4 regions of the Streptomyces sp. NPDC090994 genome follow, and region 3 is predicted to be linked to each of the others. Evidence: riboswitches for the same ligand, from Rfam matches in the RefSeq annotation. Region 3 holds a riboswitch; each other region holds the start of a gene.
The links. A riboswitch is a leader RNA that binds a small molecule or an ion and turns the genes downstream of it on or off. The one in region 3 is predicted to bind cyclic di-AMP.
Positions count from the first base shown of each region.

Region 1: linked by a shared signal. The riboswitch ahead of ACIQR3_RS02780 (NlpC/P60 family protein) and the one ahead of ACIQR3_RS15075 (M23 family metallopeptidase) in region 3 are both predicted to bind cyclic di-AMP.
Region 2: linked by a shared signal. The riboswitch ahead of ACIQR3_RS29570 (C40 family peptidase) and the one ahead of ACIQR3_RS15075 (M23 family metallopeptidase) in region 3 are both predicted to bind cyclic di-AMP.
Region 4: linked by a shared signal. The riboswitch ahead of ACIQR3_RS10560 (transglycosylase family protein) and the one ahead of ACIQR3_RS15075 (M23 family metallopeptidase) in region 3 are both predicted to bind cyclic di-AMP.

Region 1 covers NZ_JBIVWS010000001.1:599,922-606,941, forward strand. Annotated here, with positions in the region: gene pcrA (DNA helicase PcrA) at 1-1,297, opposite strand, end outside; cyclic di-AMP (ydaO/yuaA leader) riboswitch at 1,529-1,700, shown strand; gene ACIQR3_RS02780 (NlpC/P60 family protein) at 1,709-2,875, shown strand; gene ACIQR3_RS02785 (hypothetical protein) at 2,940-3,293, opposite strand; gene ACIQR3_RS02790 (LuxR C-terminal-related transcriptional regulator) at 3,409-4,128, opposite strand; gene ACIQR3_RS02795 (PspC domain-containing protein) at 4,125-5,417, opposite strand; gene ACIQR3_RS02800 (PspC domain-containing protein) at 5,597-7,020, shown strand, end outside.
Region 2 covers NZ_JBIVWS010000019.1:48,249-55,268, reverse strand. Annotated here, with positions in the region: gene ACIQR3_RS29590 (8-amino-7-oxononanoate synthase) at 1-1,084, shown strand, start outside; gene ACIQR3_RS29585 (DUF397 domain-containing protein) at 1,127-1,357, opposite strand; gene ACIQR3_RS29580 (helix-turn-helix domain-containing protein) at 1,367-2,227, opposite strand; gene ACIQR3_RS29575 (ATP-binding protein) at 2,442-2,906, shown strand; gene ACIQR3_RS29570 (C40 family peptidase) at 3,246-3,719, opposite strand; cyclic di-AMP (ydaO/yuaA leader) riboswitch at 3,723-3,855, opposite strand; gene ACIQR3_RS29565 (urease subunit gamma) at 4,579-4,881, shown strand; gene ACIQR3_RS29560 (urease subunit beta) at 4,895-5,206, shown strand; gene ACIQR3_RS29555 (urease subunit alpha) at 5,199-6,920, shown strand; gene ACIQR3_RS29550 (urease accessory protein UreF) at 6,920-7,020, shown strand, end outside.
Region 3 covers NZ_JBIVWS010000006.1:11,568-18,587, reverse strand. Annotated here, with positions in the region: gene ACIQR3_RS15080 (PP2C family protein-serine/threonine phosphatase) at 1-1,207, shown strand, start outside; cyclic di-AMP (ydaO/yuaA leader) riboswitch at 1,443-1,600, shown strand; gene ACIQR3_RS15075 (M23 family metallopeptidase) at 1,613-2,659, shown strand; gene ACIQR3_RS15070 (PrsW family intramembrane metalloprotease) at 2,732-4,060, opposite strand; gene trmB (tRNA (guanosine(46)-N7)-methyltransferase TrmB) at 4,098-4,904, opposite strand; gene lhgO (L-2-hydroxyglutarate oxidase) at 5,094-6,320, opposite strand; gene ACIQR3_RS15055 (MFS transporter) at 6,387-7,020, opposite strand, start outside.
Region 4 covers NZ_JBIVWS010000004.1:84,067-91,086, forward strand. Annotated here, with positions in the region: gene ACIQR3_RS10540 (exopolyphosphatase) at 1-165, opposite strand, end outside; gene ACIQR3_RS10545 (DUF501 domain-containing protein) at 162-695, opposite strand; gene ACIQR3_RS10550 (septum formation initiator family protein) at 726-1,208, opposite strand; gene eno (phosphopyruvate hydratase) at 1,306-2,586, opposite strand; gene ACIQR3_RS10560 (transglycosylase family protein) at 2,836-3,573, opposite strand; cyclic di-AMP (ydaO/yuaA leader) riboswitch at 3,577-3,744, opposite strand; gene ACIQR3_RS10565 (transglycosylase family protein) at 3,926-5,071, opposite strand; gene ACIQR3_RS10570 (cytochrome P450) at 5,241-6,473, opposite strand; gene ACIQR3_RS10575 (nucleoside triphosphate pyrophosphohydrolase) at 6,588-7,020, opposite strand, start outside.

The sequences.
Region 1 (7,020 bases), on a different contig from region 3:
AGACGGCGACGTCGCCGGCCTTGGCCTCGCCCGCGTCCGTGAGCCGGTCGATCTCGTCGGCGACGAACTGCGCCTCGTCGTGCTCGGTGTCGGCGACGTACCCGGTGATCCGCTCGCCCGCGCCCGCGTTGGTCCACAGGTTCTTCGGCCGGCGCGACTCGTTGCGCTCGATGACCGCGTTGGCGGCGGACAGGATGGTCTGCGTGGAGCGGTAGTTCTGCTCCAGGAGGATGGTGGTCGCGTCCGGGTAGTCCTCCTCGAACTGGAGGATGTTGCGGATGGTCGCGCCGCGGAAGGCGTAGATCGACTGGTCGGCGTCGCCCACGACGCACAGTTCGGCGGGCGGCACCTCGGCCTCGGGCGGCACGTCCACCGGGTGCTCGGCGCCGGTGCCGACCAGCTCGCGCACCAGGGCGTACTGGGCGTGGTTGGTGTCCTGGTACTCGTCCACCAGGACGTGCCGGAAGCGGCGGCGGTAGTGCTCGGCGACGTCCGGGAAGGCGCGCAGCAGGTTGACCGTCGTCATGATCAGGTCGTCGAAGTCGAGGGCGTTGGCCTCGCGCAGCCGCGTCTGGTACATCGCGTACGCCTGGGCGAGGGTCTTCTCGAAACCGTCGGCGGCCTGGGCGGCGAAGTCCTCCTCGTCGATCAGCTCGTTCTTCAGGTTCGAGATCTTGGCGCTGAAGGACTTCGGCGGGAAGCGCTTGGGGTCGAGGTCCAGGTCACGGCAGACCAGCGCCATCAGCCGCTTGGAGTCGGCGGCGTCGTAGATCGAGAACGACGACGTGAAACCGAGCTTCTTCGACTCCCTCCGCAGGATGCGTACGCACGCACTGTGGAAGGTCATCACCCACATGGCGTTCGCGCGCGGGCCGACGAGCTGCTCGACGCGCTCCTTCATCTCACCGGCGGCCTTGTTGGTGAACGTGATCGCGAGGATCTGGCCGGGGTGGACGCCGCGCGCGCCGAGCAGGTGGGCGATGCGGTGGGTGAGTACGCGGGTCTTGCCGGAGCCTGCGCCGGCGACGATGAGCAGCGGGGAACCGGCGTGGACGACCGCGGCGCGCTGGTTCTCGTTCAGTCCGTCCAGGAGCGCGGCGGGGTCCAGTACCGGGCGTGGGGCGCCGTCCCGGTAGTAGTGGTCCCGGTCCGGCGGCACGTCGAACTTCCCGGCGAACAGATCGTCCGGGATCGGCTCCGGTACGTGCTCGTCCTCGGGCGGTGGCGGAGGTTCCTCCTCGTGGCCGCGGGGGGCCTGGAGGCTCGCCAGGAAGCTGTCGTCAAAGAGGCTGCTCATCGCTCTACGAGTCTAGGGCGCCCCACCGACAACCGGACGCCCCCTCGAAAACCCGGCCGGACCCGGACCGCTGGACACGCTCCCGCCACCGCACATCACCCACCGTGAGGGCCGCCCCCTAGGTCACGAAAATGTATCGGGCATATCACCCTTCAACCTTCACAGGGGCCACACGAGTTGGCTACGGTGCGGGCGGGCCGCACGACCCCCACCGGCGAACGTCGCCGGGCCGCGCGGCCTCCGCCGAATCCGGCGTGCCCGCGCGGGCGCCCGGAACCGGGGACCCACCGTGACATGGGGTGAATCGGTTCACAGCCCTCCCCGGGGCGCGAACCGTAGGGCAGCCTTCCGTCCCACCGCCCGAACCCGACAGCTAACCCGGTAGGCGGAGCACGGAAGGAGTCGCCTCCCTTGGCGTCGCACCGCAAGTCGCGTCCCGCCGGAACGCGCGTGGCAGGCATACGCACCCCCGTCCTGGCCACGGCCGCCCTCACCTCCGTCGCCCTGCTCTCCCAGACGGCCACCGCCGCTCCCGCCGACGACCGGCCGAGCCTGGAAGAGGTCCAGAAGAAGGTCGACGACCTCTACCGCCAGGCCGGCTCGGCCACCGAGAAGTACAACGCGGCCAAGGAGAAGACCGCGATCCAGCGCGAGCAGGTCGACAGCCTCCTGGACGACGTCGCCCAGCGCACCCAGGAGCTGAACGACGCGCGCGAGGAGCTGGGCTCCTTCGCCGCCGCCCAGTACCGCACCGGCGCGGCCGTCTCCGACACCGCGACCCTTCTGCTCGCGGACTCCCCGCAGGACTACTTCGACCAGAACCAGCTGATGGACCGGCTCACCGGCCGCCAGAAGCAGCTGGTCGACGACTACGTCACCCAGCAGGCCGAGACGATGGAGAAGCGCCAGGAGGCCACCGAGAGCCTCCAGACGCTCACCACGTCGCAGAAGGACCTGAAGACGGCCAAGGCCACCGTCCAGACGAAGCTCGCCTCCGCGCGTGAACTGCTGGCCGACCTGACCGCCCAGGAGAAGGCGCGGCTCGCCGCGATCGAGAAGAAGAAGCAGGCGGAGGCGGCCCGCAAGGCCAAGGAGCTGGCCCGGCAGCAGGCCGAGGAACGGCAGCGCCAGGAGGACGCCGCCGCTGCTGCCGCTGCCTCCGAGCAGGCGAGCGGCTCCACGGGCACGGAATCATCGGGCCCGACCGACTCCTCGTACGCCACCAAGGCCGACAAGGCCCTGGCCTTCGCCCGCGCCCAGATCGGCAAACCGTACGTCTGGGGCGCCACCGGCCCCGACTCCTACGACTGCTCCGGCCTCACCCAGGCCGCCTGGAAGGCTGCGGGCGTCGACCTGCCCCGCGTCACCTACGACCAGGTCAACGCCGGCACCACGGTGTCGATCTCCGCGGCGCAACCCGGTGACCTGGTCTTCTTCTACGACGACATCAGCCACGTCGGCATCTACATCGGCAACGGCATGATGATCCACGCGCCGAAGCCGGGCGCGTACGTCCGCGAGGAGTCCGTCTACTACGACGGTGAGTCGTCGATCTACAGCGTGGTGCGCCCGGCCTGAGCGGTTCCGCTCTTCCGGCACCGGCCCCGGCCTGGTGCGCCGGTCGCGTCCGCGCGGCCGGCGCTCAGGTCCACAGCACCGCGATGAAGACGTTCACCATGGTCAGCACGCCGACCAGCCCGAACAGCCCCTTCTCCACCTTCTCCTCGTCCCGTTTCACATAGACCAGGCCGAGGATCACGACCAGCACGGCCAGCTTCACGCCGATCTTGATGTTGTTGACGGACTGGTCGTCGGCCTGGTTCAGCCCGACCAGGATCACCCCCGTGACCAGCATGGTCAGCGCACCGTGCAGCATCGCCGGGCCGAATCGGGCGGTGCCTTCGCCCATCGCCTTCATCTGGGTGAGGAAGCCGCCGAGCAGCGCCGCGATGCCGATGATGTGCAGGCCGACGAAGAGGTGGATGAGTACGTCCATGAGTCCGGAGCCTAATGAAGGGCGCGGAACCGGCCGGCCACCCGTCCCCCCGGTACCGCGGTTCCCCACGGGGCTACACTCCGCCCGGCCGCGAGGCCGTCCGGCGGTGGCCGCGTCAGACGAGGCGCCGCGCGGTGGCCCACCGCGTCAGCTCGTGCCGGTTGGACAGCTGGAGTTTGCGCAGGACCGCCGAGACGTGGGACTCGACCGTCTTGACGGAGATGAACAGTTGCTTGGCGATCTCCTTGTACGCGTAGCCTCGGGCGATGAGGCGCAGCACCTCGCGCTCCCGCTGGGTGAGGCGGTCGAGGTCCTCGTCGACCGGCGGGGCGTCGGTGGAGGCGAAGGCGTCGAGGACGAAGCCGGCCAGGCGGGGCGAGAAGACGGCGTCGCCCTCCTGGACCCGGAAGACGGAGTCGACGAGGTCGGAGCCGGTGATCGTCTTGGTCACATAGCCACGGGCGCCGCCGCGGATCACACCGATCACGTCCTCCGCCGCGTCCGAGACGGACAGGGCGAGGAAGCGGACGGGCCGCTCGGCGTCGGCCATCAACGGGGCGCAGCGACGCAGCACTTCGACGCCACCGCCGCCGGGGAGGTGGACGTCGAGCAGGACCACCTCGGGCCGGGTCGCGGTGATGACCGTGACGGCCTGGTCGACGTCGGCCGCCTCTCCGACCACCTCGACCCCGGTCTGCTCGGTCCGGCCGATCTCGGCCTGCACGCCCGTACGGAACATGCGGTGGTCGTCGACGAGGACCACGCGCACGTGCCGCCCGGCCGTCCCTCCGGTCGGCTCGGCGGACTCCGCGTTCGCTTCGGTCGGGTCGCTCATGACGTCTTCTCCGCCCTCTCCATCTCCAGCTCGACCTCCGTGCCGCCGCCGGGCACCGCGCGCAGCCGCGCCGTGCCGCCGTTGCGCTCCATGCGGCCGATGATCGATTCTCTGACACCCATCCGGTCGGCGGGTATCGAATCGAGGTCGAAGCCGGGTCCCCGGTCCCGGACGGACACGAAGACCGTCCTGCCCTCGACTTCGGCGAAGACCTGTACGGCACCGCCCTCGCCACCGTACTTGGCCGCGTTCACCATCGCTTCGCGCGCGGCCTGCATCTGTGCTCCGATCCGTTCGTCGAGCGGGCAGTCGCCGACCACGACGACCTCTATGGGGACGCCGTGCTTGTCCTCGACCTCGGCGGCGTCGCGCTTCACGGCCTCGGCGAGGGTGGCCGGTTCGTCGGCTTCGTCCTTGCCGTTGCCCTCCGGCTTGTAGAGCCAGGCGCGCAGGTCCCGCTCCTGAGCGCGGGCCAGGCGCCGTACCTCTCCGGGACTTTCCGCGTTGCGCTGGATCAGGGTCAGGGTGTGCAGCACCGAGTCGTGCACATGGGCGGCGACCTCGGCGCGCTCCTGCGCCCGGATGCGCATCAGGCGTTCCTCGGAGAGGTCCTGCGTCATGCGCACGAGATACGGCCCGGCCAGCAGTGTGATGCCGACCAGGACCGCGAGGGCCGCCTGGAGCACGGACCCGAGGTGGGCCGCGGAGCCCTGCAGCACGAAGATGCCGGAGACACCGGCCGTCACCAGCAGCACCCCGGCCACCGCGCGCAGCAGCCGGACCGTGCGCCGGCGCCGGCCCGCCTCGACCCAGCGGGCCCGGCGGGCGTTGTCCGCCTGCCGCCAGACGAGGGCGACGCCCGCGCCGACCAGCACGGTCGGCCAGAGGTACGCCTTCACCCCGCCGCTGAGGTCCACGTTGCCCACGAAGACCATGGCCACGACGACCATGAGGAGCAGGGCGACGATCTGTCCCTTGTCCGGTCTGCGGGCGACGAGTCTGCGGCGGCCGTCCGGGGAGGTCTCGGTGGCGACGAGGGACGGCGGCTTCTGCGCGTCGACACCGCCGACGCCGAGCGGCACGAAGAACCAGAACGCCGCGTAGAGCAGCGCGCCGAGCCCGTCGGCCATGAACAGGCCGACGAAGACCAGCCGCACCCAGACCACGGGCAGCCCGAGGTGGCCCGCGAGCCCCCGCGCCACTCCACCGAGCCAGCGTCCGTCGCTGCTGCGGTAGAGCTTGCGCGGCGGCCGTGGCTCGACGACTGGCGCTGCTGCGGCTTCCGGCATGCCAACGATGGTCACACGGCCCCGGGGCCAGGGCATCAGGGTGTACCCCGGAGACTCCCCTGATCTTCGGAGCGGCGTGTCGTCGAACATCTCCCCGGCGCCTCATCAGGGCCGATATCAGGGTCCGACCAGGGTCGTAACGGCTGCCGCCGCGGCGCCGCGCCCGCCACCATGGACGCATGACAGAAAACGAGCGCGCCGCGGCGGGTACGGGACCCGGTGCCGGCCCGCGCCCGCCACGGGGCGCCGGGCCGCAGGACACCGCGCCCAGCGCGGCTGCCACGCCCGGCGCTGGCGCCGATGCCGGGGCCGGGGCCGGGCCGGGCGTGCCCGGGCCACCGCACCGGTTCCGCCGCGACCGGCGGCACAAGATGGTGGCCGGGGTGTGCGCGGGGCTCGGCCGGCAGTGCGACATGGATCCGGTGATCTTCCGGATCACGCTGGCGGTGCTCTCCGCGACCGGCGGTCTCGGTCTCCTCTTCTACGGCTTCGCGTGGCTGTTCGTCCCGGCCGACGACGAGGACGAGAACGAGGTGCGCAAGCTGCTGACCGGCCGCGTCGACGGCCAGGCGCTGGCAGCCGTGCTCTTCGCCCTGGTCGGCTGCGGCGTCTTCCTGACCATGCTGCACAACAGCGGGGTGCTCACCTTCGCCGTGGTCCTCTCCCTGCTGCTCGCGGGCGCGGGGTACTGGTCGCAGCAGCGCGGCACGCCCGGGCCCGACCCGCTCGCCGCGCAGGCCGTCGCCGACGCCCCGCCCGAGGCGAAGGCACCACCGGTCATCATCACCTGGCCGTCCTGGTGGCGTGACCCCATCGTCAAGGACGGCTCCCATGCCGGCGGCACGGGTTATCTGTGGGGACCGAGCGAAGCCCGCGCCCGGGACATAGCGGCGGCCGTCAACATCAGCCTGGGCGACCACATCCACGACCATGACCACGACCGTGCGGGCCCGGACGAACCGCGCCCCCGGCCGCCCAGGCCGCGCGGTCCCCGCGGGATCGGTGGCTGGGTCTTCCTGCTGGCCCTCCTCGCCGGCGCGCTCGGCACCCGGGTGTCCTGGGGCGAGCAGGCGCTGGGCACCAGCCTGCAGACCGGCCTGGCCTGCGCGCTGGCCGTCTTCGGTCTGGGCATCGCGGTCAGCGCCTTCCTCGGGCGCACGGGGGCCGGTTCGGTCTTCCTGGCGATCGTCACGGCGGGGCTGCTCGCCGCGTCGGCCGCGCTGCCCAAGGACATCGGCACCGAGTGGGTGCGCACCGACTGGACACCCGCCTCGGTGGCGGAGGTGAAGCAGCGGTACGAGGTCGGCACCGGTGTCGGCACCCTGGACCTGTCCCGGCTGGACCTGGACACGGACCGGACGGTCACCACCCGGGCCGAGGCGGGCCTGGGCCGAATACGGGTCATCGTGCCGCCGGACGTGACGGTACGGCTGGACGTCGAGGTCGGACTGGGCGACATCCAACTGCCGGGTGACGATCAGAAGGACGTGGACGTGGCACCCGACAAGCACCGGCGGGTGACCCTGACTCCCCCCGAGGGCGGCAAGGGCGCCGGAACACTCGATCTCGATGTGGAGGTCGGTCTCGGCCAGGCGGAGGTGAG
Region 2 (7,020 bases), on a different contig from region 3:
GACCGAGGGGGCGGCCCGGGCGGCACGGACCTGGGGCGGCGGCGCGACCGGCTCCCGGCTGGTCACCGGGTCCACGGAACTGCACGCGGAACTCGAACGCGAACTGGCCGCCTTCTGCGGTTTCGAGGCCGCGCTCGTCTTCTCCTCCGGTTACGCGGCCAACCTCGCCGCCGTCACCGCGCTGGCGCCGCACGGCTCGCTGCTCGTCTCCGACGCCGGCAACCACGCCTCGCTGATCGACGGCTGCCGGCTGGCCCGCGGTACCACCCACGTCGTGCCGCACGCCGCGCCGGAGGCGGTGCGCAAGGCGCTGCGGACGCACGACGGGCCCGCGGTCGTCGTCTCCGACACGGTGTTCTCGGTCGACGGCGACGCCGCCCCGCTGGCCGCGCTGGCCGCGGTCTGCCGGGAGCGCGGCGCCGGGCTGCTCCTCGACGACGCCCACGGCCTCGGCGTACTCGGTGACGGCGGCCGGGGCGCCCCGCACGCCGCCGGACTCGCGGGCGCCGAGGACGTCGTCGCGACGGTCACGCTGTCGAAGTCGCTGGGCAGCCAGGGCGGGGCGGTCCTCGGCCCGGCGCGGGTGATCGGCCATCTGGTCGACACGGCCCGGACCTTCATCTTCGACACGGGACTCGCGCCCGCGGCGGCGGGGGCCGCGCTGGCGGCGCTGCGGCTGCTGCGCCGCGAACCGGAACGGGCCGCGCGGGCCCGCGCGGTGGCGGCGGACCTGCACGCGCGGCTCACGGCCACGGCCTCGACGGACGTGGCCCGTACGGCGCGTACGGACACGGCCCGTACGGACACGGCGCGTACGGACACGGCGCGTACGGTCTCGGTCCGTACGGCCCCGGGTCTGGAGGCGGTGCGCCCGGACGCCGCCGTGGTCTCGGTGCGCGCGCCGTCCTCGGTCCAGGCCGTACGGTGGGCGGCTGACTGCCGTACGGCCGGCCTGGCCGTGGGATGCTTCCGTCCTCCTTCCGTGCCCGACGGCATCTCACGGCTCAGGCTGACCGCCCGTGCGGACCTCACCGAGGATCAGGTCGAACGTGCTGTGCGGACGATCCGCGAAACGCGGCCATGAGTCGGCGTGACACGGCCGTGTGTCGTCGGCTGCCGCACGGGGTTACTTCTGGCGGAGCCCGGCGGTGAAGCCCGTCCAGCTCCCGGGGGAGATGAGCAGGGCCGGTCCGGCGGGATCCTTGGAGTCGCGCACGGCGAGGAGTCCGGCCCAGGGGCCGGCCGACGGACGGGCCGTCTCCACGCAGTTGTTGGCCCCGGTGCTGTAGCTGCTGCGCAGCCACCGCACACCGTGCAGTCGGGTGCTGGAAGGGACGTGCCGCGGAGGTGTTGACATGGTGCCTCCTTACGCGCCGGCCGCTGTCGCGGCGATGAGATCCAATGAGTCGTCGGGCGAAAGGGCGTGAACCTGCAGGGCGTTGAAAGCCTCGGTGTAGGCCTCCAGGTCTTCTTTCCGTTCCAGATAGAGGCTACTCGTCAAGTGGTCGAGAACAACCACGTCTAGATCAGAAGTGCTCGAAAATGAGAAGATAACGAAAGGCCCCGTGACGCCGATGTGGGCTCCGGCGGCGAACGGCAGCACCTGGAGCCGGACATGGGGCAGCCGTGCCGCGTCGACCAGCCGCTCCAGCTGGCGGGCCATCACGCCCGGCTCGCCGACCGTCCGGCGCAGCACCGCCTCGTCCAGTACGGCGCTGAGGCGCAGGGGGGTGGCGGAGCGCAGCACGTCCTGCCGGGTCAGCCGCACCTCGACCAGCGCGTCGATCCGCTCCTCCGGCAGCCCGTCCATCGCGGCGCGGGTCACCGCACGGGCGTACTCCGGTGTCTGGAGCAGACCGGGCACCACGGTGGTCTCCAGGGTGCGCATCGTGCTCGCCTGGGACTCCAGGCTGATGAAGTCCCGGTAGGCCGGCGGCAGCACGCCCCGGTAGGGGTGCCACCAGTGCTGCCGGCCGCCGTTGTCCTCGGACCCCGCCAGGGCGAGGATGACCTCGCGCAACTGGACGTCGGCCACGCCGTAGACGTCCAGGAGTAACCGCACGTCGCCGGGTTTGGCGCCGCTCGTCCCGGTCTCGATCCGGCTCACCTTGGACTGGTGCCATCCCGCCAGCCGGGCCGCCTCGCCGCTGGTGATCCCCGCCTCCGTGCGCAGCGTGCGCAGTTCGGCGCCCAGTTTCCGGCGGCGCACCACGGGACCGTGCCGCATGGGCCAACTCCTTTACTCCTTATGAGTCGCGCAAAAAGGGTCTGCGGCCGCAGAGTTCACCGCTTCGAGCGACAGATATATGCACATCTTGGGGGATCGCCACCCTTCACCGGCGTGGTGATGGCACTCTGGCGACCAAGCACAGTCCGGGACCGTACTCGAACCATCCGCTCCGTGTGGGGCTGCGGTCCCGTCGGAAAGGGACGACGTCGCCATGGCAGACCACCTGGAAGCATCCGTCACTCTGCCGAGCGATCCCGCCTCGGTGTCCGCCGCCCGGACCTACGTCGTCGGCACGCTCGCGGAGTGGGGACTGTCCGCCGGCACGGAAGTGTCCGACACCATCCGGCTCATCGTCTCGGAGCTGGCGACCAACGTCGTGCAGCACACCCTGGGACAGTCACCCACCTTCACGGTGGACCTGGCGCTCGACCGTGACGAGCGCCTGCGCATCGGTGTCACCGACAGCCACCCGCGCTTCCCCAAGCGCCTGCCCGCGGCCGTCCAGCAGGACAACGGCCGCGGCATGGTCATCATCCGCTGCCTCGCCGCCGAATGCGGCGGGCGCCTGAGAGTCCGCCCCACCCGGGAGGGCGGCAAGACCGTCTCCGTCGAACTCCCCTGGACGCCCCCGGCCGAGCCGCTCCCGACGACGGTACGGCGCGATCGGCGGCGGTGACGCGGTCGGCGGCGGCGAGGGACGGGCGCGGCAGGCGTCACCGCGGCGGGTCCCGTCGCGCCCGGTCCGGGAAGGGGCGCCGGTCATGCCGTACGGACCGCCCGCCGGGCCCGCGCCACGCCTGGAGCTCCCGTGCGCCCCGTATGCACCTATACGCCCAGTACGCGCCCGTACGGCACCCGTACACCCAGTACGCGCCCGTACGGCACCCCTGCCGCCCCGTACGGGCCCGCGCGGCCCCTACGGCCCTCCCGGGGTCCGTACGCCCGGTACGGCCCCATCCGCACCCGAGGGAGCGCGCCCCCCCGGCAGGGTCGGCGGCGCGCCCCCTCGGGGGGATCACTTCACCCGGCCGTACCAGACACTCTTCGTCCAGATCTTCTGCAGCCGCACCACGTCACCGGTCTTCGGGGCGTGCCAGATCTTGCCCTTCCCGGCGTAGATGCCCACGTGGTAGACGCTGCGACCGGAATGGAAGAACACCAGGTCGCCGGCCTTGCGGCTGGAGGCGGAGACATGGCGGGTCCGGTTGTACTGCTGGGCCGCCGTGCGGGGCAGTTTCTTGCCGGCCTTCTTGAACGAGTACAGCGTCAGCCCTGAGCAGTCGAAGCGGGACGGCCCGGTGGCCCCGTACCGGTACGGGGCGCCCTTCTTGGAGGCCGCGATCTTCAGCGCCTTGGTCGCATGGGTCGCCGCGGCGGCCTCGGAGGCGATGCCGGGAACCACGATCGAGCCGCCCACGGCGGCGATGGTGAGGGCCGAGGCCGTACCGGCCCGGGCCATGAGCGACGGGACACGATTGAGCGCAGTCATGCGCAACCCTTCGTCAGCCGCCTGTGAAGGATGACCTGTCGGATTCGGGCTGGCGAAGTTGCCCGGCCGCGCGAGTGCGGCTTCACCCCAAGGGCTGCTCGGCTCCGGTCATGGCGTGACCGGGCCGGCGACCCGTCGTGCTCGGGTCCTCCACTCCTGCCGATCCACTCCTGTCGACCGGTCATCCGGGCGGCGGCAGGACTCGGCGTCCGCCCGGATCGCCCCGCCGCTGCGGCGGGGTCTTGTCGTCAGTCAGGGATCTTGACGCACCGAAGTGGGAAAATCCCAACGGAACGTGGACTTTGTGTTGTTACTCACCACTCATCCGTTCGGGTGGACGGTGCGCCGTCCGGGCCACCATCGCCGGGGCCGGTGACCTCCCCACCAGCGGCGGAGTCGCCATTTCGCCGATGAGCCAGGCGCGTTGCGCAAGCCGTACGGTTCCGGAAACGGACGTGAATCTACGCCGATAGGCGGTACGCCGTTCGGCCCGTTCCGGCTCCGATCGGCCCCCTGCGGTACGGAACCCGGAGCGGGCGCCGGCAACCGGCACCGGCGCCCGCGCGTCCGCTCGGACCCTCCCCGCGTCCGCGCGAGCCGTCGGTGCGTCCGCGCGAGCCGTCGGCGCCTCCGTCCCCGCCTCCGTCCCCGCTGTTCACGTGTTCGTCCCCGCGTCCGTTCACGCGCGGGCAAAGGGACGTCCAAGAAGTTGCTTCGGGCAACGGGAAATGATCTTGGGTGGGTTAACGTGAGCGAAACCCGGTGCAACTAGCCTGCCGCTCCGGCCACCTGGGACGTCGCCCCGTGGCCGCGGCGACCGGACCCGGCACGGTCCGGAGCGAGGACTGTGAGGTGGGACGTGCGACTGACCCCGCATGAGCAAGAGCGGCTGCTGATCCACGTGGCGGCCGACGTCGCCGAGAAGCGCCGGGCGCGCGGCCTGAAGCTGAACCATCCCGAGGCCGTCGCCCTCATCACGTCGCACATCCTGGAGGGCGCGCGGGACGGCCGCAGCGTCGCCGAGCTGATGTCCTCCGGTCGCAAGCTGCTCACCCGGGACGACGTCATGGAGGGCATCCCGGAGATGCTCCATGACGTGCAGGTCGAGGCGACCTTCCCGGACGGCACCAAGCTCGTCACCGTCCACGACCCGATCGTCTGAGGGGAACCGCGCCGTGATACCCGGAGAGATCCTCTTCGCCGACGGTCCGATCGTCTACAACGAGGGCCGCGAAACGACCCGGCTGACCGTCCTCAACGCCGCCGACCGCCCCGTCCAGGTCGGCTCGCACTACCACTTCGCCGAGGCCAACCCGGGACTGGAGTTCGACCGCGCCGCGGCCCGCGGCAAGCGGCTGAATATCGCCGCCGGCACGGCCGTACGGTTCGAGCCCGGCATCCCCGTCGAGGTCGCGCTCGTCCCCGTGGCCGGCGCCCGGATCGTGCCCGGACTGCGCGGGGAGACCGGGGGAGCCCTCGATGCCTGAGATCTCCCGCCCCGCCTACGCCGACCTGTTCGGCCCCACCACCGGCGACCGGATCCGCCTCGCCGACACGGACCTGCTGGCCGAGATCGAGGAGGACCGCTCCGGCGGCCCCGGACGCGCCGGTGAGGAGGCCGTGTTCGGCGGCGGCAAGGTCGTCCGCGAGTCGATGGGCCAGTCCCGCGCCACCCGCGCCGACGGCACCCCCGACACCGTCATCACGGGGGCCGTGATCATCGACCACTGGGGGATCGTCAAGGCCGACGTCGGCATCCGCGACGGCCGGATCACCGGCATCGGCAAGGCCGGCAACCCGGACACCATGGACGGCGTCCACCCCGACCTCGTCATCGGCCCCGAGACCGAGATCATCGCGGGCAACGGGCGCATCCTCACCGCCGGGGCCGTCGACGCCCATGTGCACTTCATCTGCCCGCAGGTGGCCGACGAGGCGCTGGCGTCCGGCGTCACCACGCTGGTCGGCGGCGGCACCGGCCCGGCCGAGGGGTCGAAGGCCACCACCGTCACGCCGGGACCCTGGCACCTGGCCCGGATGTTCGCGGCGATGGAGGCCCACCCCCTCAACATCGGCCTGCTGGGCAAGGGCAACACCGTCTCCCACGAGGCGATGCTCTCCCAGATCCGGGGCGGCGCCGCCGGTCTGAAGATCCACGAGGACTGGGGTGCGACCCCCGCCGCCATCGACGCCGCCCTCACCGTCGCCGACGCGACCGGCGTCCAGGTCGCCATCCACACCGACACCCTCAACGAGGCCGGTTTCGTGGGCGACACGCTCGCCGCGATCGGCGGACGCGGCATCCACGCGTACCACACCGAGGGTGCGGGCGGCGGCCACGCGCCCGACATCATGACCGTGGTCTCCGAGCCGCACGTGCTGCCCAGTTCCACCAACCCGACCCGGCCCTACACCGTCAACACGGCCGAGGAACACCTCGACATGCTGATGGTCTGCCACCACCTCAACCCGGCCGTCCCCGAGGACCTCGCCTTCGCCGAGTCCCGCATCCGGCCGTCCACCATCGGCGCCGAGGACGTCCTGCACGACCTGGGCGCCATCTCGATCATCTCCTCCGACTCCCAGGCGATGGGCCGGGTCGGCGAGGTGATCCTGCGCACCTGGCAGACCGCCCACGTCATGAAGCGCCGGCGCGGCGCGCTGCCGGGCGACGGCCGCGCGGACAACCACCGCGTCCGTCGCTATGTCGCCAAGTACACGATCAACCCGGCGCTCGCCCAGGGCATGGCCCGCGAGATCGGCTCCGTCGAGACCGGCAAGCTCGCCGACCTGGTGCTGTGGGAACCGGAGTTCTTCGGCGTCAAGCCACTGCTCGTGATCAAGGGCGGCCAGATCGCCTACGCGCAGATGGGCGACGCCAACGCCTCCATCCCGACCCCGCAGCCGGTCCTGCCCCGGCCGATGTACGGGGCGATCGGACGGGCCCCGGCCGGCAACTCGGTGAACTTCGTCGCCGGCCCGGCGATCGACGACGGGCTGCCCGAACGCCTCGGCCTCGGCAAGGGCTTCGCGGCGATCGACTCCACCCGCGCCGTCACCAAGGCCGACATGCGGGAGAACGACGCGCGGCCCGACGTACGGATCGACCCCGACAGCTTCGCCGTGCACATCGACGGCGAGCTGGTCGAGGCGGAACCGGCCGCGGAACTGCCCATGGCCCAGCGTTACTTCCTCTTCTGATGTCCAGGGCCGCTCTCCTGGTCCTGGCCGACGGCCGCTTCCCCGCCGGAGGGCACGCGCACTCCGGGGGCGCGGAGGCGGCCGTACGCGCCGGGCGGAT
Region 3 (7,020 bases):
CGGCCGGCTGCCCGGCGACCCGGTGCCCGACCCGGGCCTCGGCGACGCCCCGGTGCCCGTACCGCCCGCCCGGGGCCGACGGCGCCGGGTGCGGCGCGGCGCCCGGATGACCCTCGTACGCCTCCTCCCCCTCCTGCTGATCGCCGTCGGCGCCACGTACGACCTGCTCACGCCCCGGTACTTCACCGCCGGCCCCCTCTACACCGCCGCGCCCCTGACCGCCGCCCCGCTCTATTCGCGGCGCGGCACCGTGCTCACCGGGGCGGTCACCGTCGCCGTCGTCATAGCCCTCCAGATCGGCCTCGGCGTCGCCCACCAGGTCGACTCCATCACCGAGCTGGTCACCATCGCGGTGGTCGCGGTCCTCGCCGTCTTCGTCAACGCCCTGGTCCGCCGCAACGACGAGCGGCTCGCCACCGCCCGCGAGATCGCCGAGGCGGCCCAGCGCGCGGTGCTGCCCGAGCCCGCCGAACGGCTCGGCGGCTTCGAGATCGCCGCCTGCTACGAGGCCGCGCAGGCGGACGCCTTCATCGGCGGCGACCTGTACGCGGTGCAGGACAGCCCGCGCGGGGTGCGGATGATCGTCGGGGACGTGCGGGGCAAGGGGATGGGCGCGGTGGCCGCCGTCGCCGTCGTGATCGGGGCGTTCCGGGAGGCCGCCGAGCAGGAGTCGACGCTGGAGGCGGTGGCGCAGCGGCTGGAGCGGGCACTGGCCCGCGAGGGCACCCGGCGCGAGGGCCTGGACGCCTTCGAGGGGTTCACCACCGCCGTCCTCGTTGAACTCCCGCACGGCGACGGGGTGGCCCGCGTCGTCAACCGCGGGCATCCGCCACCCCTGCTGTGCCACGCCGACGGCAGCCTGCGCGCCCTGAACACCCGGGACGCGGCGCTGCCGCTCGGCATGGGGGAACTGGGCGTGTGGCCGGACCGCGCGGAGGAGACCGCCTTCCCCGCCGGGGCCACGCTGCTGCTCTACACCGACGGGGTGACCGAGGCCCGGGACGCCCGGGGCGAGTTCTACGATCCGGTGGCGCGGCTCAGCGGCCGGCGCTTCCGGCATCCCGGGGAGCTGCTGGACACGCTCGCCGAGGACGTGCGCCGGCACTCCGGGGGCGGGATGGCGGACGACATGGCGCTGCTCGCCGTACGGCGGCCCGATCCGGGCGGCCCCGACGAGTCCGGCGGCGCCTGTGGTCACGAAGGGTGATGGCGTGGGAGCCCTCCGCATAACAATTGATGCACGGTCAGTTTCGCGGGGCGGCGGCGACCGCGGTGCGGGTGTACTGAGACGGGGTCAACTCGCCCCGTTTTCGCCGGTCGTGCGGCCTTGATCCCGGCCGGAAAGCTTAATGATCAAGGAGAACAGCTTGGAAACAGCGCCCCGCTTCTATTAACGTTCGATAACGCAGCGCGGTCGTCCCAGCCGTCACAGAAGGCGGCTCCGTGCGCACGCGCCGAATCCCGTAAGGGAACCGGGGAACCACCACCTTGGGGTGAATCGGGCGTATCCGACCGTGGAAACACGGCCTGTATACGCGCGTAGGAGACCTTCCCGCTCCGAACCCGTCAGCTAACCCGGTAGGCGGAGACGGAAGGAAAGGAGCACGCCCACGTGGCGTCCAACCGGCCTGCCCCCGAGGCCCCGTTCGTGCCCAACCAGCACGACCCCGCAACCTTCGGCTACGGCGCCTTCCGCCCCGACGAGGGCCCCTTCGAAGAGTGGAACCCCACCGCCGACACCGTCCGCCCCGTGCGCGGCAAGCACCGGGTCGCCAAGCAGCGCGGCGGACTGGCCCGCAGCTCCACCGTCCTCGGCGTCGGTGTCATAGCGGCCGTGGGCGCCGGCGGCATGGCCAGCGCGCAGACCGGCAAGCCGCCGGTGTCGATCTCCATGCCCGACCTGCCGTCCGTGGGCTCGATCATCTCGGACGACGACTCCGCCGGGGACACGGCGGACCAGGGGTCGGCCACCCCGCTCAGCAGCATCGCCGCCGTCGCCTCCGACGACACCGGGGAGACCACCGCCACCGCCGGTGAGTCGCTCCGGGCCCGGATCATGGCGCAGGCCGAGCAGCAGCAGAACCAGGTCGAGACCAAGGCCGCCGAAGAGGCTGCCGCCGCCGCCGAGAAGAAGGCCGCCGCGGCCGCCGCCGAGGCCGAGAAGAAGGCCGAGGCCAAGGCCGCCGCCGCCAAGAAGAAGGCAGCGGCGGAGGCCGCGCAGAAGGCCGAGGCCGCACGGCTCGCCAAGCTGGCCGAGCAGTACGCGCTGCCGACCTCCTCGTACACCATCACCTCCACCTTCGGGCAGGCCGGCGCCTACTGGTCCTCCGGCTACCACACCGGCCTCGACTTCGCCGCCCCCACCGGCACGCTCATCAAGGCCGTGCACACCGGGACCATCACCGAGGCGGGCTGGGCCGGCTCCTACGGCTACCGCACGATCCTCACCCTCGACGACGGCACCGAGGTGTGGTTCTGCCACCAGTCCTCGATCAGCGTCAGCGTCGGCCAGAAGGTCAGCACCGGCGACGTCATCGGCCGCGTCGGCGCCACCGGCAACGTCACCGGCGCCCACCTCCACCTGGAGGTCCACCCGGACGGCTCCACCTCCGGCATCGACCCGATGGCCTGGCTGCAGAGCAAGGGCCTCAACCCCTGAGCCGTCCCGCTTCCCGGGACACCTGATCCCCGGCGGTCCTGACGGCGACCCCCCGACGTCAGGGCTGCCGGTTCACGGGCGGTACGGGTGAGGTGCGTACGGCTGGTACGGGGGCGGCTGGTACGGGTGTGGTGCCGGCGCCGGGTGCCCGTACGTGCCGTACGTGCCGAACACCGGCCAGGGCACCGGGGCCACCGGGACCGGCGGGGCCGTGGCCCGTGCCGCGTGGGCCAGCGCCGGGCGTGCGGTCTCCCGGCGGCGCCACAGCTCGTGCAGCAACGCCCGCTCCCGTACGACGAAGTCGGCGCCCGCCCGGCCGCGCCGGCCCCGGTACCGCAGGAACGCCAGCTCGGTCGCGTACGCCTCGTACTCCGCCACCGCCCGCGCCGCCTCCTTCCCGGCGTGGCGGCGGGCGTGGGCACGGGCGAGGCGCCGGGCCCGCATCGAGCCGAGCGCGTACGGCTCCGCCGGGGCCAGCCAGCCGGCCGCCGCGTAGGCGGGCAGTTCGGCGCGTACGGTGACCAGTTCGCGCTGCCGGGACCAGACCGCCAGCCAGGTCAGCAGGCCGAACACCGGCACCATGAACGTGGCGTACACGATGAAGAAGCCGTACTCCCCGAGGGCCGAGGAGCCGTTCCACAGCGCGTGCATGCCCATCGCGAGCAGCAGGCCGGCCGGCGGGAGCAGGACGTGCCGGGCCCGGCGGCGGTCGCCGCGCAGGGCGGCGAGACCGAAGCCGAGGCCGGTGAGCACCGTGAACAGCGGGTGCGCGAACGGCGACATGACGACGCGGACGAAGAACGTCGCCGCGGTGACGGAGGCGATGCCGCTGCCGCCGGTGAGCTGGTCGGTGCCGAACGCGTTGCCCAGGTAGAGGATGTTCTCGGTGAACGCGAAGCCGGTGGCGGTGAAGCCGGCCAGGACCACGCCGTCGAGGAGCCCGGTGACGTCGTGCCGGCGGAAGAGGAAGACCAGCAGGACGGCGGCGGCCTTCGCGGACTCCTCCACGACCGGCGCTATCACGGTGGCGCCCCAGGTGTCCGCGCCGGCCGGATCGGCGGTGGCCGTCGCTATCCAGCGGGTCGCGAAGCTGTTGGCCACGATGGCGGTCAGCGCCGCCGCGCAGGCGCCCCAGGCGAAGCAGAACACCAGGTTGCGCCAGGGGCCCGGCGCCACCCGGTCCAGCCAGCGGAAGGCGGCGAGCAGCAGCGGGACCGGCAGCACGGCGAGGCCGAGGCCGACCAGGAACCCCTCGGTGCCGGTCTGCTCGCGCACCAGGGCCAGGATGACCAGACCGGAGAGCGCGAGCAGCGTGGTCAGGGCGCCGCAGCGCACCCAGCGGCGCTGCCACCAGTGCCGCGGGGGTGGCGGCGGTGGCGGGGACGGGGAGCTGGTGGCCACGGCATCGATCCTGACGAGAGGGGGCGCCGCCCTGGCTTCAGGCGCCGGTGGGGGGTCGGTCCTGGTGCGGTACGCGGCGGAAGAGCAGGTCGTTCACCACATGTCCCTTGTCCAGTCCCTGGCCCTCGAAACGGGTCAGCGGGCGGTGCGCGGGACGGGGCGCGAAACCGCCGTCGGGCGCGGTGTTCTCGAAGGCGGGGTGCGCGGTGAGGACGTCGAGCATCTGCTCGGCGTACGGCTCCCAGTCCGTGGCGCAGTGCAGCAGGGCCCCCGGTCGGAGCCGGGAGGCGGCCAGGGTCAGGAACTCCGGCTGGATCAGCCGGCGCTTGTGGTGCCGCTTCTTGGGCCAGGGGTCGGGGAAGTAGACGCGCAGGCCGGACAGGGAGTCCGGGATGAGCATCTCGCCGAGCAGGATGACCGCGTCGCCGTTGCCCACCCGGACGTTGGTCAGGCCCTTCTCCTCGGCCAGCGCCAGCAGGTGGCCCTGGCCGGGGGTGTGCACGTCGACGGCGAGCACGTTGGTCCCCGGGTCGGCGGCGGCCATCTCGGCGGTGGCCTCGCCCATGCCGAAGCCGATCTCCAGGACCACGGGGCGGTCGTCGCCGAACAGTTCGGCGAGGTCGAGGACCCGCTGCCCGTCGATGTCCAGCCCCCACACCGGCCACAGCCTCCGCAGGGCGTCCGCCTGCCCGGCGGTGACCCGGCTGCGCCGGGGCTGGAAGCTGCGGATCCGCCGCTCGAAGTGGTCACCGGCGGGATCGGCCCGGGGGCCGTCCGGGAAACGGGGCTCACCCCTGCGACGGGGGTGCCGGGGAGCTGCGGGGGTGGGGTGCGAATCAGACACAGTGGGATCGATATTACGGGGCCGGGGGTCGGGGCGAGGGCGGGCGGGCCCGACGGCAGGTCGGCCCGAGGGCGGGTCGGCGCCCGAGCGCAGGTCGGCCCGACGGCGGGTCGGCCCGAGGTCCGGCCCGAGGTCCGGCCCGGGTGCCCGGCGCGCTCCGGCAGACGTTCGTCAGGGCCCGGCCGGGACTCAGGCCGGACCGAGCGCCGTCAGGGCGCGGCGGGCCACCTCGCGGCCGATGGGCAGGGCGGCGGTCGCGGCGGGGGACGGGGCGTTGAGGACGTGGACCGCGCGGGGCGTCTCCCGGATCAGGAAGTCGTCCGCCAGGGTGCCGTCCGGCAGTACCGCCTGCGCCCGTACCCCGGCCGGCGCCGGAACCAGGTCGTCCTCCGTCACCGCGGGCAGCAGCCGCCGTACCGCCGTCGTGAACGCCGCCTTCGACAGCGAGCGGCGCAGCTCGCCCGCGCCGTAGCGCCAGTGTCTGCGGGCTATGTGCCAGGAGCCCGGCCAGGCGAGGGTGGCGGCCAGCTCGCGGGGCCGGACCGTGCCCCAGCCGTACCCCTCCCGGGCGAGGGCGGGCACCGCGTTGGGGCCGAGGTGGACGCTGCCGTCGATGCCCCGGGTGAGGTGCACCCCGAGGAACGGGAACGCCGGGTCGGGCACCGGATAGACCAGGGAGCGCACCAGCTCCGGGCGGGCCAGCTCGTAGTACTCGCCGCGGAAGGGGACGATCCGCATGCCGGGGTCGTCGCCGGTGAGGCGGGCGACCTCGTCGCAGTACAGCCCCGCGCAGTTGACCAGGACCCGGCCGCGGACCACGTCCCCGGCGCGGGTGCAGACGGCGACGCCGAGGTCCGGGCGGCGGTCGACGCGCCGCACCCGCGCGCCGTAGCGGATCTCCGCGCCGGAGGCGGCCGCCAGCTGCCGGGCGACGGCGACGTAGTCGCAGACGCCGGTGGTGGCGACGTGTATCGCGGCCAGGCCCCGCACCTCGGGCTCGTGCTCCGTGATCTGGGCGGGGCCCAGCTCCCGCACCGGTATGCCGTTCTCCCGGCCGCGCTGGACGAGGGCGTGCAGCCGGGGCAGCTCGGCGCGGTCGGTGGCGACGATCAGCTTGCCGGTGACGGCGTGGGCGATGCCGTACTCCGCGCAGAACTTGACCATCTCCGCGGCGCCCCGCACCGCGAACCGGGCCTTGAGGGAGCCGGGCCGGTAGTAGACGCCGCTGTGGATCACCCCGCTGTTGCGGCCGGTCTGGTGGCGGGCCGGGCCCGGCTCCTTCTCCAGGACCGTGACCCTGGTGCCGGGCGCGGCGCGCGAGATCGCGTACGCCGTCGACAGGCCGACGATCCCGCCGCCGATCACCAGCACGTCGCAGTCGTACGTGGCTGCACTCTGTGGCCGCACCTGTTCCACCTCCCGGGTTCGATACTGCACTGCGCCACTGACAACGCCCTCAAACCCGGGGACGGAACACACGCGTCAGGCGGGGGCCATCAGCAGCGGACGGGCGCGCTCGCGCAGCTCGGCCACGCGCGGCTCGTCGCCGTAGGGCTCCAGCCGGTGCAGCAGGTCCTTGACGTACTCCGTGGTGCGGGCGGAGGAGATCCGTCCGGCCACCTCGACGGCACGTACGCCCTGCTCACAGGCGGCGTCCAGGTTCCCCGACTCCAGCTCGGCGACGGCCGACACGACCAGGCGCAGGCCGTGCGAGCGCACGTACTCCTCCGTGGGCTGGGACAGCGCCTGCTCGGTGAAGCGGCGGACCTGGCGGGGCGCCTTGAGGTCGCGGTAGCACTCGGCGGCGTCGGCGGCGAAGCGGTCGTAGGAGTAGAAGCCGAGCCAGTTCGGGTCGTTGTCGCCGGGGCGGGCGCGCTCCAGCCAGCTCTCGGCCGCCTTCAGCGCCCCGCCGGCCGCCTGGGCGTCGTTCGCGCGAGCGTGGGCCCGTGCCTCCACCAGGCGGAAGAAGCTCATGGTGCGGGCCGTCGCCAGGCCCCGGTTGCGCTCCAGGGCGGCCTGCGCGAGGTCGACGCCCTCGTCACCGAAGCCCCGGTAGGTCGCCTGGAGCGACATCGATGCCAGGACATAGCCGCCGAGCGGCACGTCGGCCGCGGCG
Region 4 (7,020 bases), on a different contig from region 3:
CAGCGCCTCGGGGGCGAGCCGTCCGGTGCGGTCGACGCCCTGGCCGAGGCGGACGATCGTCATCCGGCGGTCCAGTTCGGTCAGCTCGCCCGTGGCCGGGTCCGCGTCGGCGACCAGCAGCCGGATGGAGTTGGTACCGCAGTCCACGGCGGCGACACGGGTCACTTCTCGTCCTCCCCGCAGGCGGTGGTCACGCACGGGCCCTTGCGCCACCACTCGGGCAGCATCCCGATCGCCTCGTCGCCCAGCGGGTTCACGCCGGGCCCGGCGGCCAGCGAGTGGGCGACCAGCACATGCAGGCACTTGACCCGGTCGGGCATGCCGCCCGCGCTCGGGAAGCCGGTCAGCTCCTCGATCTCGTCGCGGCGCCGGATGTAGTCCTCGTGCGCGGCGCGGTACGCGGCGGCCAGCTCCGGGTCGGTGGCGAGCCGCTCGGTCATCTCCTTCATCACCCCGTCGGCCTCCAGGGTGCCGATCGCGGAGGCCGCCCTGGGGCACGTCAGGTAGTACAGCGTCGGGAACGGCGTCCCGTCCGGCAGCCGGGGGGCGGTCTCCACGACGTCCGGCTGCCCGCAGGGGCACCGGTGCGCGATCGCGCGCAGTCCGCGCGGCGGACGGCCCAGTTGCTGGCGGAACGCGTCGACGTCCGCGTCGGTGGGCTCGGTGCGCGGGGTGGGCGGCGGGGGCGTGTGCATGGCTGGCTTCTGTCGGTCTTCCTGTAAGTCCTACTGGTGGCTGGTGGCGGCGTCGGCCTTGTCGACGCCGTCCCAGAGCGTGCGGTACCAGGGCCGGCCGGCGGCCCCGAGACCGGCCCGCGACTGCTCGGCGGCGCCCGGGTCGACGACGATGTAGCCCGTCTCCCCCGGCATCACGTAGTGCAGCCGCTGCCGGATCTGCTGCTCGGCGTAGGCGTCGTCCTGCCAGCGTGCCTTGAGGTCGCGCAGGTCCTCGACCCGCTGCCGCGCCTGCTCCTTCTCCCGCTGGAGCTCGGCGATCTCGGCGCGCTGGGCGACGTACTGCCGTATCGGGTAGGCGAGCACCACGACCAGGGAGCAGATCACCATCACCAGCAGGGCCGCCCGGCCGGTCAGCCGGGAGCGGCGGGCCTGGCGCTTGGTCTGCGAGCGGTAGACCCGGGCGGCGGTCTGCTCGCCGAGCGCCCTGATCCTGGTCGCGGTGGAGAAACGGTCCCGGTCCCTCACGGCCATCTCGTTTCCCGCCTCCCGTGCACACGCGTACGTCCCCGCACACGGTACGGGACCGGGTACGGGGACGTACGTACGACGCTGCCTTCTGCCGGGCTGGTCAGCCCTTGAAGCGCGGGAAGGCGCTGCGGCCGGCGTACACCGCGGCGTCGTCGAGGATCTCCTCGATGCGCAGCAGCTGGTTGTACTTGGCGACGCGCTCGGAGCGGGCCGGGGCGCCGGTCTTGATCTGGCCGCAGTTGGTGGCGACGGCGAGGTCGGCGATGGTGACGTCCTCGGTCTCGCCGGAGCGGTGGGACATCATGCACTTGAAGCCGTTGCGCTGGGCCAGCTCGACGGCGTCCAGCGTCTCGGTCAGCGAGCCGATCTGGTTGACCTTGACGAGCAGCGCGTTGGCGGCGCCCTCCTCGATGCCGCGGGCCAGGCGCTCCGGGTTGGTGACGAACAGGTCGTCACCGACGAGCTGGACCTTGTCACCGAGCTTGTCGGTGATGGTCTTCCAGCCCTCCCAGTCGTCCTCGAACAGCGGGTCCTCGATGGAGACCAGCGGGTAGGCGTCGACCAGCTCCGCGTAGTACTCCGTCATCTCGGCGGCGGTGCGCTCCTTGCCCTCGAAGGAGTAGACGCCGTCCTTGTAGAACTCGGAGGCGGCGACGTCCAGGGCCAGGGCGATCTGCTCGCCGGGGGTGTAGCCGGCCTCCTTGATCGCCTCCAGGATGAGGTCGAGGGCGGCGCGGTTGGAGTCCAGGTTCGGGGCGAAGCCGCCCTCGTCGCCGAGGCCGGTGGACAGGCCCTTGTTCTTCAGGACCTTCTTCAGCGTGTGGTAGACCTCGGCGCCCCAGCGCAGGGCCTCGGAGAAGGACTCCGCGCCGATCGGGGCGATCATGAACTCCTGGATGTCCACGTTGGAGTCGGCGTGCGAGCCGCCGTTCAGGATGTTCATCATCGGAACGGGCAGCAGGTGCGCGTTCGGGCCGCCCAGGTAGCGGAAGAGGGGGAGGTCGGACGCCTCGGAGGCGGCGTGCGCGACGGCCAGGGAGACGCCGAGGATGGCGTTGGCGCCGAGCGAGCCCTTGTTGTCGGTGGCGTCCAGGTCGAACATGGCCTGGTCGATCAGGCGCTGCTCGGTGGCGTCGTAGCCGACCAGCTCCGGGCCGATCTGCTCGATGACGGCGAGGACGGCCTTCTCCACGCCCTTGCCCAGGTAGCGGTTCGAGTCACCGTCACGCAGCTCGATGGCCTCGAAGGCACCGGTGGAGGCACCGGACGGAACGGCGGCACGACCCGTGCTGCCGTCGTCGAGGCCGACCTCGACCTCGACCGTGGGGTTGCCTCGGGAGTCCAGGATTTCCCGGGCTACGACGACGTCGATGGACGGCACGAGCATCTCCTTCTTCAATGTGACGCTTCTGTGTGACGCGGGTGCGCGGCACGCAGCGGCTCTGCGGGTCCGAGCCTAACCGGCTCCGGGAGATCGGCCAGCCGGTCACCCACCCGTTGTGCGGAACCGAGAGTAAATTGTTTCTGAACGGAACAAAGCAGGGGGGCGTTTCGGCCGTCATGTTCCGGACATGCCCCCGCCCCGGCGCGTACGGGGGAGAACGCGCCGGGGCGGGGAGCCTGTGAGCCGTCAGCCGAGGTGCAGCTGCTGGCCCGGGTAGATGAGGTCGGCGTCGTCGACGATGTCGTCGTTCAGCTCGAACAGCTTCGCCCAGCCGCCGTCGACGTCGTGCGCCTCGGCGATGGAGCTGAGGGTGTCGCCCTTGACGACCTTGTACTCGCCGTCACCCTTCTCGACCTTCGTGCCGGTCGGAGTGGTGACGGTCTCCTCGGACTTCTGCGCGGTCTCGGCGGCCGGGCGCTCCTGGGAACGGGAGGCCGGCTGCTCCTGCGTCTCACGGGTCTCGGTGGAGCCGCTGGAGCTGCTGGAGCCGCTGCTCTGGCTGTCGGAGGAGGAGGAGGAGGACGAGGAGGACGAGGAGCCGGTGTAGCCGCCGGCGCCCGACAGGCCCGTGCCGCAGGTCGGCCAGGCGCCCTTGCCCTGGGCCGCGAGGACCTTCTCGGCGACCTGGATCTGCTGGTCCTTGCTGGCCTGGTCGGCGGTGGAGGCGTACTGCGTGCCGCCGTACGCCGCCCAGGTGGACGCGGAGAACTGCAGACCGCCGTAGTAGCCGTTGCCGGTGTTGATGGACCAGTTGCCGCCGGACTCGCACTGGGCGACGGTGTCCCACTCCGACTCGGTGGCGGCGGAGGCGTTGCCGGCCGCCATCAGCGGGGCGGCGACGGCGGCACCGGTCACGCCGGCGATGGCGATGGCGCGAGTGGCCTTGGACGGACGACGGTGCTTGCCCTTGCTGGAGAACAGCATGGAAGATCCCCTCACCGACGCCTGCGAGGTGAGCTGTCGGGTTCGGGCCGGTTGAGTTGCCCGGCCGGGTCCCTCACGGGACTCGGCTCCACCCCTAGCCGCTCCGGCTCAACTGCCCGGTGCGGCGACTTACCTTGGGTCCCCCGCTCCTGCCTTCGGCGCTTGCGCGACGACTGTTCCCGGACTGCCGCTGGCAGGATTCGGCGTTGCGGCGGCCGGGGCCCGCGATGGCGAGCGGTCATGACCGTAGACAGGCCCCGGGTGGATTTTCAAAGACGATCAGGGCTTCTGAGACCTATCTCTCACGGCGTTTAATACGGACATTCACCCTTAACCGTGACGCGAACTGCCGTCACTTTTCGACCGGTTCGACCCCAACAGCAAGCTTCTGACCGGGCAGGATGTGGTCGGGGTCGGTACCGACGGCGTCCTTGTTCGCGGCGTAGAGGGAGGACCATCCCCCGGCGAGCTCAAGGGAGTCGGCGATGGTCCACAGACTGTCGCCGGCGCGGACGGTGTACGTCCCGTCGCCCGCCCCGCGCGCCGTCTCGTCGTCGCGCGAGGCATGCCGCCCCGAGGACGACCCCGAACGGCCCTTCGCCGTCTCCTCGTCGGCACTGCCGCCGCGGTGCCGGCCGGTGCCGGTCCCGCCGGCCGTGTCGTCCTCGCCGGTCTTGGTGAGGCTCGAAATGGCGGGGGTCGGTTCGAGGTTGCCGGCGCTGCCGCTGGTGCCGGAGGTGTCCGTGGTGTCGCGCTTGGTGGTGGCCGCGTCGCCCGCCTCCTCGACGGGGGAGGCGGATTCGGACGATGTGTCGGAGTCAGCCGATTCGTCGTCGGTGTCCGAAGTGTCGGCTGACGGAGTGTCCGACGGGGAGGCCGAGGAGCCGGAACCAGAGCCGGAGGCGGAGCCCGAGTCGGAGCCGTCCGAAGTGTCGCCCTTGTCGGCCGAGTCGGTGGTGTCACTGGTACCGGTCGAGTCCTTCGAACCGGCAGATCCCGAGGAGGCGGAGGAATCGGTCGAACCGGATGAACCATCCGAACCACCTGAACCACTCGAACCATCCGACTCCGCATCCGATGACGACGACTCGGACGAATCGCCCGACGAGCCGTCACCCGACGTGCCGCCGTCCAGCCCGGCGAGCAGTCCGCAGGTCGGCCAGGCGGCGATGCCCTGGGCCGCCAGGACCTTCTCGGCCACGCGGATCTGCTGCGAGCGGCTGGCCTGGTCGGCGGTGGTGGCGTACTCGAGGCCGCCGAACGCCTCCCAGTCCTCCTGGGACAACTGCAGACCGCCGTAATAGCCGTTGCCGCTGTTCTGGCTCCACGCGCCGCCGGTCTCGCACTCGGCGACACGGTCCCAGGACGCGCCGTCGGCCGCGTGGGCGCCGGTGGCTCCGAGGAGCGGGATCGCGATGGCGGAGCCGGTGACTCCGGCAGCGACGACCAGGGCCGGGGCCTGGCGGGGGCGACGGTGTCGGCCGTTCCCGGAGAGCATGCGGAGACCTTTCACGAGACAGCAGGGCCCGCACGGCGGTTGGTGCTCGGTGCCGCGCTGATCCGTGAACGTATAGGCATACGATCACTCATCACAAGTTCATGCCGTGTAGATCACATGGAGATCACAGTGGTGACGGCGCGTCACCTTTGCTGGTGCGACGGATCGTTCACTCAGGTGCGGTGAACGACACCGGCAGGGTGCGCAGCCCCCTCATGATGAGGCCGCCGCGCCAGCGCAGTTCGGCCGGATCGACGGCGAGGCGCAGGTCGGGCAGGCGGGTCAGGAGCGTGGCGAGCGCGGTCTGGCCCTCCAGGCGGGCCAGCGGGGCGCCGAGGCAGTAGTGGATGCCGTGGCCGTAGCCGAGGTGCTGGCTGTCCTTGCGGGAAAGGTCCAGGGTGTCGGGGTCCGTGAAGCGCGCCGGGTCGCGGTCGGCGGCGGCGAGGACGACGAGGACCGGGTCGCCGACGGCGATGTCCTGCCCGCCGAGGGTGAGCGGCCGGGTGGCGAACCGCCAGGTGGCCAGCTCCACCGGGCCGTCGTAGCGCAGGAGTTCCTCCACGCCGGTCTCCAGCAGGCCGCGCTCACCGGCCGCCAGCGACTCCTGGAGGCGGGTGCGCTGGCCGGGGTGGGTGAGCAGGGCGTACGTGCCGTTGCCGATGAGGTTGACGGTGGTCTCGAAACCGGCGAAGAGGAGGATGAACGCCATCGCGGCGGCCTCGTTCTCGGTGAGGTGCTCGCCCTCGTCGGAGGCGCGGATCAGGCCGGAGATGAGGTCCTCGCCGGGCGCCGGCTCGGGCGGCAGCGCCTGGCGTTTGCGGTGGATGAGGTCGGCGAGGTAGCCGCGCATCTTCTTCACCGACCGCGCGACCCCGCCCCGGGGGCCTCCGCCGTGCCGGATCATCATGCCCGCCCAGTCCCGGAAGTCGTCCTGGTCCTCGCGGGGTACGCCGAGCAGGTCGCAGATGGCGTAGATGGGGAGCGGGAAGGCGTAGTCGTGGATGAGGTCGGCGCTGCCGGCGCGCGCGAACCGGTCGATGAGCTGGTCGGCGAGTTCCTGCACGCGGGGCGCGAACTCGGCGACGCGGCGCGGGGTGAACGCCTTGCTCACCAGCCGGCGCAGCCGGGTGTGGTCCGGTGGGTCGATGTTGAGCAGGTGCGTCATCAGCTCCGCCTTGCGCTCCCCCGGGATGCCGGTCTTGCCCTTGGCGTGCGCGGGTTCGGCGTGATGCGCCGGGTTCTTCGACAGCCGGGGGTCGGCGAGCGCCTGCCGGGCGTCGGCGTACCGGGTGACCAGCCATGCCTCCACCCCGCTGGGCAGCCGGGTGCGGTGCACGGGGGCGTGCTCGCGCAGCCAGGCGTACGCGGGGTACGGGTCGCTCGCGAACTCCCAGGTGAACAGCTCGGGGGCGACAGGGGCCGGGGTGGCGGGGGCCGGGGTGGTGGGGGCGGAGGTGGGGGTGGTGCGGCGGGGCTCGGCTTGCTCGGTCACCCCCCGACCGTATCCGTCCCTCTTTTATGACCGCGTCCGCGCCTCCGTCTCCCGGATCGCGTCCCGGTAGGCCCGTGCCGCCGCGCGCAGGGCCGCCTCCGGGTCCACGCCCTCCGCCTCGGCGCGCACCGCCAGCGCCAGCAGCTCGTAGCCGGGGCCCTCGGCGCGGGGCAGCGGGACGTCCAGGCCGGCCGTGCGCACCCGGGAGGCCAGCTTGGCGGCGAGGGCCAGGCCGGGCTGGCCGAGCGGGACGCCCTCGGTGACGGAGGTGCGCTGCTTCTCCACCGCCTTGGTGCGCAGCCAGTGCTCCCTGACCTCCTCGGGGGTGGTGGCGGTCTCGTCCCCGAAGACGTGCGGGTGGCGGTGGATCAGCTTGCTGACGATGGTCGCGGCCACGTCGTCGATGGAGAAGGGGTCGGCACCGTCCTCCGGGCGGCCTTCCTCGGCGATCCGGGCG